DNA from 3 places in the Streptomyces sp. NPDC016562 genome. Region 1 is predicted to be linked to each of the others. Evidence: riboswitches for the same ligand, from Rfam matches in the RefSeq annotation. Region 1 holds a riboswitch; each other region holds the start of a gene.
What was found. Region 1 has a riboswitch for thiamine pyrophosphate ahead of ACF059_RS00385 (thiamine ABC transporter substrate binding subunit). Riboswitches for the same ligand answer to the same signal wherever they lie in the genome.
Positions count from the first base shown of each region.

Region 2: linked by a shared signal. The riboswitch ahead of thiC (phosphomethylpyrimidine synthase ThiC) and the one ahead of ACF059_RS00385 (thiamine ABC transporter substrate binding subunit) in region 1 are both predicted to bind thiamine pyrophosphate.
Region 3: linked by a shared signal. The riboswitch ahead of thiO (glycine oxidase ThiO) and the one ahead of ACF059_RS00385 (thiamine ABC transporter substrate binding subunit) in region 1 are both predicted to bind thiamine pyrophosphate.

Region 1 is NZ_JBIBRZ010000001.1:89,304-91,496, forward strand. Features, by position in the region: gene ACF059_RS00385 (thiamine ABC transporter substrate binding subunit) at 81-1,208, opposite strand; TPP riboswitch at 1,293-1,402, opposite strand; gene rlmN (23S rRNA (adenine(2503)-C(2))-methyltransferase RlmN) at 1,488-2,193, opposite strand, start outside.
Region 2 is NZ_JBIBRZ010000004.1:507,637-509,829, reverse strand. Features, by position in the region: gene thiC (phosphomethylpyrimidine synthase ThiC) at 1-1,161, opposite strand, end outside; TPP riboswitch at 1,156-1,301, opposite strand; gene ACF059_RS20855 (YibE/F family protein) at 1,341-2,193, shown strand, end outside.
Region 3 is NZ_JBIBRZ010000007.1:48,655-50,847, forward strand. Features, by position in the region: gene thiO (glycine oxidase ThiO) at 1-965, opposite strand, end outside; TPP riboswitch at 963-1,074, opposite strand; gene ACF059_RS25740 (NAD(P)/FAD-dependent oxidoreductase) at 1,156-2,193, shown strand, end outside.

The sequences.
Region 1 (2,193 bases):
GGTCGCCCTGACGGCCGTCCCGGCGGGGCCGGGGACCGCCGCGGCGCCCCCCGGCGCCGCGCGCGGAACCTTCGTACCGCTTACTTCACGACGAGCGCGGTCCATGCCTTGACCCACTGCTCACGGTTCTCGGCGATGGTCTGCGGAGCGACGTTCTCGGGCTTCTCGACGACCGCGCCGTGCTTGGTGAACAGCTCCGGCAGGGCGGCGTTCGCCGTCACCGGGTTCACGAACATCTGGAGCGGCATGTCCTCCTGGAACTTCTTGCTGATCAGGAAGTCGACGAGCGCCTTGCCGCCCTCCTCGTTCTTCGCCCCCTTCAGCAGACCCGCGAACTCGATCTGGCGGAAGCAGGTGCCGGTGGCGACGCCCGTCGGGGCCTCGGCCGGCTGCGGCTCGCCGTACAGCACCTCGACCGGGGGGCTGGAGGCGTAGGAGACGACCAGCGGGCGGTCGCCCTTGGCCTTCTTGCCGCCCGCCGAGCCGGAGAAGCGCTCGTTGTAGGCCTGCTCCCAGCCGTCGACGACCTCGACGCCGTTGGCCTTCAGCTTGCTCCAGTAGTCCTTCCACCCTCCCCCAGAGGCTTCGCCCTGGGAGGTGCCCCCATCGCCGTACTTGCCGACGGAGGCGAGGAGGAAGCCGAGGCCGGGCGAGGAGGTCGCGGCGTTCTCGGTGACCAGCAGGTTCTTGTACTCCGGCTTGATCAGGTCGTCCAGCGTCTGCGGCGGGGCGATCTTCTTGTCCGCGAAGTACGCCTTGTCGTAGTTGACGCAGATGTCGCCGGAGTCGACCGGGGTGACGCGGTGCTCCTTGTCGAGCACGTACTCGGGCTTCACCTCGGCCAGGCCCTTGGCCTCGTACGGCGTGAAGAGACCGTTGTCGAGGGCGCGCGAGAGCAGGGTGTTGTCCACCCCGAAGAAGACGTCGCCGCGCGGCGAGCCCTTGGTGAGGATCTCCTGGTTCAGTGCCGCGCCGGCGTCCCCGGACTTCAGCACCTTGACGGTGTAGCCGCTCTGCTGCTCGAACTCCTTCAGGACCGTGTCGGTCACGTTGAAGGAGTCGTGCGAGACGAGGGTGACGGTCTTGGACTTCGGGCTCTCGCCGGCGCCGGCGGTCTTGTCCTCGGCGTCGCCGCCGCAGGCGCTGAGCGTGCTGACGCCCAGCGCGGCCGCGAGCGCGGCGCCCGCGATCTTCTTGGTGGTGCTCACTGGTGATTCCTCCTGGGATGACCAGGAGAAGACGCGGCCCCGCCCGGCGCTCAGTGCGAGCGGACGCCGGGCAGGGCGCAACAGCTTGAGTGGTGACCGAACTTCCTACCCCGAATGACCGGGGCGAGGTTCAGAGGGTCTGCGGATGACGGTTGCCGCACTCTCAGCGCTGTGGCGCTCCCCTGTCGGAATATGAAATTGGTTCGGCCACAGGGTACCCCGTGGCCGAATCATGCAGAACGGAAGCGGAATCCAGTGCTCCAAGCGCTCCTAGGGCTCCTAGCGCTCCGAAGCGGCCAGCTGGCCGCACGCGCCGTCGATCTCCTGGCCGCGGGTGTCGCGTACGGTCACGGGCACGCCGTGACGGGCGATGGCCTCCACGAAGGCCCTCTCGTCCTCGGGGCGCGAGGCGGTCCACTTGGAGCCCGGCGTCGGGTTCAGCGGGATCAGGTTGACGTGGACGCGCTTGCCCTTGAGCAGCTTGCCCAGCAGGTCACCGCGCCAGGCCTGGTCGTTGATGTCGCGGATCAGGGCGTACTCGATCGAGATCCGGCGGCCGGACTTCTCCGCGTACTCCCAGGCCGCGCCGAGGACCTCGCGGACGTTCCAGCGGGTGTTCACGGGGACCAGGGTGTCGCGCAGCTCGTCGTCGGGCGCGTGCAGCGAGACGGCGAGACGGCACTTGAAGCCCTCGTCGGCGAACCGCAGCATGGCCGGGACCAGGCCGACGGTGGAGACGGTGATCCCGCGCTGGGACAGGCCCAGGCCGTCGGGCTCCGGGTCGGTGAGCCGGCGGATGGCGCCGACCACCCGGTTGTAGTTGGCGAGCGGCTCGCCCATGCCCATGAAAACGATGTTCGACAGCCGGGCGGGGCCGCCGGGGACCTCGCCGTCGCGCAGGGCGCGCATGCCGTCGACGATCTGGTGCACGATCTCGGCGGTCGACAGGTTGCGGTCCAGACCGGCCTGGCCGGTGGCGCAGAAC
Region 2 (2,193 bases), on a different contig from region 1:
GCGCTTGGCGATCGTGTTCAGCTCGCCGAGCGTCTTGAGCTCCGCGAACTGCGCCGCGTCGTTGGCGTCCGCGATGGAGCCGGGGCGCAGGCCGTCGCCGAGCGAGTACGTGACGTCGTAGGACGCCAGGATCTCGCAGAGCTCCTCGAAGTTCGTGTAAAGGAAGTTCTCCTTGTGGTGCGCCAGGCACCAGGCGGCCATGATCGAGCCACCGCGCGAGACGATGCCGGTCTTGCGGCGGGCGGTCAGCGGCACGTAGGGCAGCAGCACGCCGGCGTGGACCGTCATGTAGTCGACGCCCTGCTCGGCCTGCTCGATGACCGTGTCCTTGTAGATATCCCAGGTCAGGTCCTCGGCGCGGCCGTCGACCTTCTCCAGCGCCTGGTACAGCGGCACGGTGCCGATGGGGACGGGCGAGTTGCGCAGGACCCACTCGCGGGTGGTGTGGATGTTGCGGCCCGTCGAGAGGTCCATGACCGTGTCGGCGCCCCACTTGGTCGCCCAGGTCATCTTGTCGACCTCCTCCTCGATGGAGGAGGTGACGGCCGAGTTGCCGATGTTGGCGTTGACCTTCACCAGGAACCGCTTGCCGATGATCATCGGCTCGATCTCGGGGTGGTTCACGTTCGCCGGAAGCACGGCCCGGCCCGCGGCGATCTCCTCGCGCACGACCTCGGGGGAGACGTTCTCGCGGATCGCGACGTACTCCATCTCCGGGGTGATCTCACCCCGGCGGGCGTACGCGAGCTGCGTGACGGCGGCGCCGCCACGGCCGCGGCGGGGCTGGCGCGGGCGGCCCGGGAAGACCGCGTCGAGGTTCTTCAGCCCGCCGCGCGGCGAGGTGTGCTTGATGCCGTCGTCCTCGGGGCGCACGGGACGGCCCGCGTACTCCTCGGTGTCACCGCGGCCGATGATCCAGTTCTCGCGCAGCGGTGCGAGGCCGCGGCGCACGTCGGTCTCGATCTGCGGGTCGGTGTACGGCCCGGACGTGTCGTACAGCGTCACGTCCTTGCCGTTGGTGAGGTGGACCTGGCGGACCGGCACCCGGAGGTCGGGGCGGGAGCCCGCCACGTATCCCTTGTGCCAGCCCGGCTGGCGCTCGGTCTGGCCGTCGGCGTCCTGGCTGACGGCAGGCGTGCGTGCGTCGTCCTGAATGGTCATGAGACCTGATCTCCCTACGCCGGCATTACCCGGTAACAGGTTCGGCGGTCGACGCAGCCTCTTCCCGTACGCATCCGTGATGCGCGTACGGTGATCAGCGTCCTCTCAGCCCGGTGCTCCGAGCTCCCGCGTTGTGCAAAGTAGCCCCCACGCTAGCGTCATCCATGGCGTGCTGAACAGTGGGCCCCCTCATCTCTTGCGATGATCTGCTGGTGACGACTTCGCCGCAGCCCCCCACCGATCCCACCGAGCCCGCTGGCCACACCGGCCACGAGCACCCAGGTCCCGGGCACGGAAACGGGCACGGGCACGGGCATGCTCACGGGCACAGCCATGGTCACGGCCCAGCGGCTCCGGTGTCGAAGCACCTGCGCAAGGTCATCGCGGCCGTACTGATCCCCTTCGCCACCGCCGTCTTCGTCGGCATGGCCGTCCTCTGGCCCGGCGGCGCCCCCGCCCACGAGCGCACGGGGGTCGGCTTCGACCGGCAGACCCAGCAGGGCAAGGTCGTCTCGCTCGCACAGGTCGACTGCAAATCAGTGAACGCCGCGCAGGTGCCGCCGACGGGCGACACCTCCACCCCCGAGGGGCGTGAGGCGCAGGCCGCGCAGACCGGGGAGTGCAAGAAGGCCACCATCGAGATCGGCAGCGGCCCGGAGAAGGGCCGCACCTTCGTGGAGATCGTCCAGCCGGGCGCCCCCCGGCAGTTGACGGACGGCCAGGAGGTGGTCGTGGCGTACGCGCCGGACGCCCCGCGCGACCTCCAGTACTCGGTGATCGACGTGAACCGCAAGTTCCCGATGGCGCTGCTGGCCGGCATCTTCGCCCTCGCCGTCGTGCTCGTCGGGCGGATGCGCGGGCTGTTCGCACTGATCGCGCTGGTCGTCAGCTTCGGCGTGCTGACGCTCTTCATCCTCCCGGCCATCCTGCAGGGCTCGAACCCGCTGGTCGTGGCGGTGATCGGCGCGAGCGCCATCATGCTGATCGCGCTCTACATGTGCCACGGCCTGACGGCCCGTACCTCGGTCGCCG
Region 3 (2,193 bases), on a different contig from region 1:
TCGCGCAGGAGTTCGTAGACTCCGCCCGCGGTGACCGTGGTGTCCCAGCCGAGTTCCTCGCTGGTGGCGCCGACGACGAGCTCGCCGTTCTCGCGCGGCACCAGGTAGACGTGGCTGCCGCGCACGACGGCCCGCACGGTCCGCGACAGGAAGGGCGCGTAGGCGGGCGGCACCGTGAGCCGAAGGACCTGTCCCTTCACCGGCCGGACCGGTACGGCCGCCTGCGGCGGTACGCCGGCCAGCCTGCCGCTGAGGGAGCCCGCCGCGAGGACCACCTGGTGGGCGCGCACCCGCGTACCGTCGTCGAGCAGGGCGCCCGCCGCACGGTCGGCGGTGACCAGCAGCCGCTCGGCGCGCGCCCGGTGGATGATCACGCCGGCCCGTTCGCAGGCGGCCAGCAGGGCGGCCGCGAGCCGGCGCGGGTCGACCTGGTGGTCGCCGTCCACGCGCAGGCCGCCGCGGACGCCCGGGGCGAGCAACGGCTCCAGGCGGCGGCACTCGCGGCCGGTGAGCCACTCGGACTCCAGGCCGCAGCGGCGCTGCAGGGCGTGCAGTTCGCGCAGGTGGAGCCGGTCGTCGGCGTCGAGGGCGACGGACAGGGTTCCGCAGGCGCGGTAGCCGATGTCGATGCCGCTGGCCTCGGCGAGCTCGGCGGCGAAGTCGGGATAGCGCGCGGCGGAGGCGAGGCCCAGGCCCAGCAGGGCTTCCTCGCCGTAGTGCAGTTCGGTGACGGGGGCGAGCATGCCGGCCGCGACCTGGGCGGCGCCGCCGCCGGGTGCCGGGTCGGCCAGTACGGTGCGCAGTCCGCGCGCCGCGGCCCGCCAGGCGGTGACCAGGCCGATGATCCCGCCACCGATGACGAGCGCGTCGGATCCCCCGGCGGATCCCCTGGCCGAGCCGCCGCCGGAGCCGTCGCCGGATCCGTCGGCGGATCCGTCGGCGGATTCCCTTCGAGATGCGTGCATGGGCGTCCAGCCCCTCCCTTCGCCGGCATGACCCGGATCAGGTTCGTACGGTCGGAGGCCGGCCAGCCTCCCTCTCAGCCCGGTGCGCCGGACTCCCGCGATAGGTACGGTGGCCAGACTAACCCGGCTCCCGACGGCCGGTAAGGCGGCACCTATTCCTGACGGAGCGTCAGATGATTAGGGTGGCCGGGTGAGCGAGCAGACGGAACAGAATCAGCGCGGCGTCGTGATCGTCGGCGCCGGAATGGCCGGGGTGCAGACCGCGGTGGCCCTGCGGGAGCAGGGCTTCACCGGCCCCGTGACCCTCCTGGGAGCCGAACCCCACCAGCCCTACGACCGGCCCCCGCTGTCCAAGGCGGTGCTGCTCGGCAAGGCCGAGGACTCCGCCTTCGACGTGGACTTCGAAGCGCTCGGCATCGAGCTCCGGCTCGGGACGGAGGTCACCGGCCTGCGGGCCGCCGACCGCGAGCTGGACACCGAGGCGGGCCCGGTCCCGTACGAGGTCCTCGTACTGGCGACCGGCGCGCAGCCGCTGACCCTGCCCGGCACCGAGGGCGTCCCGGGCGTCCACCTGCTGCGCACCCTGGACGACGCGCAGCGGCTGCGCCCGGTCCTCGCCCAGGCCCCCTCGGTCGTGGTCGTCGGAGCGGGCTGGATCGGCGCCGAGTTCGCCACCGCGGCCCGGGAGGCGGGCTGCGCGGTGACCGTCGTCGAGGCGGCCGACCGGGTGCTGGCGGGGGCGCTGCCCGCGGAGGTCGCCGCGCCGATGGCCCGCTGGTACGAGGAGGCGGGCGCCGGGCTGATCACCGGCGCGAAGGTCGCCGGGGTCGAGGAGGGCCGGGTCCTGCTGGCGGACGGCCGCACCCTGCCCGCCGACGCGGTCGTCGTGGGCGTCGGCGCGCGGCCCGCCACCGCCTGGCTGGCCGGCTCCGGCGTGGAGCTGGGCCCCGACGGCTCGATCACGGCCGACGCCTACCTGCGGACCTCCCTGCCCGGGGTGTACGCGGTCGGCGACTGCGCGTCCTTCCCGTCCGGGCGCTACGGGACGCGGCTGCTCGTCCACCACTGGGACAACGCGCTCCAGGGGCCGCGGGCGGTCGCGGCGAACGTGCTGGCCGGGGCCGCGGGGCCGGTCCAGGCGTACGACCCGGTCCCGTACTTCTGGTCGGAGCAGTTCGGGCGCTTCGTGCAGTACGCCGGACACCACGGCGGGGCGGACACCCTGCTG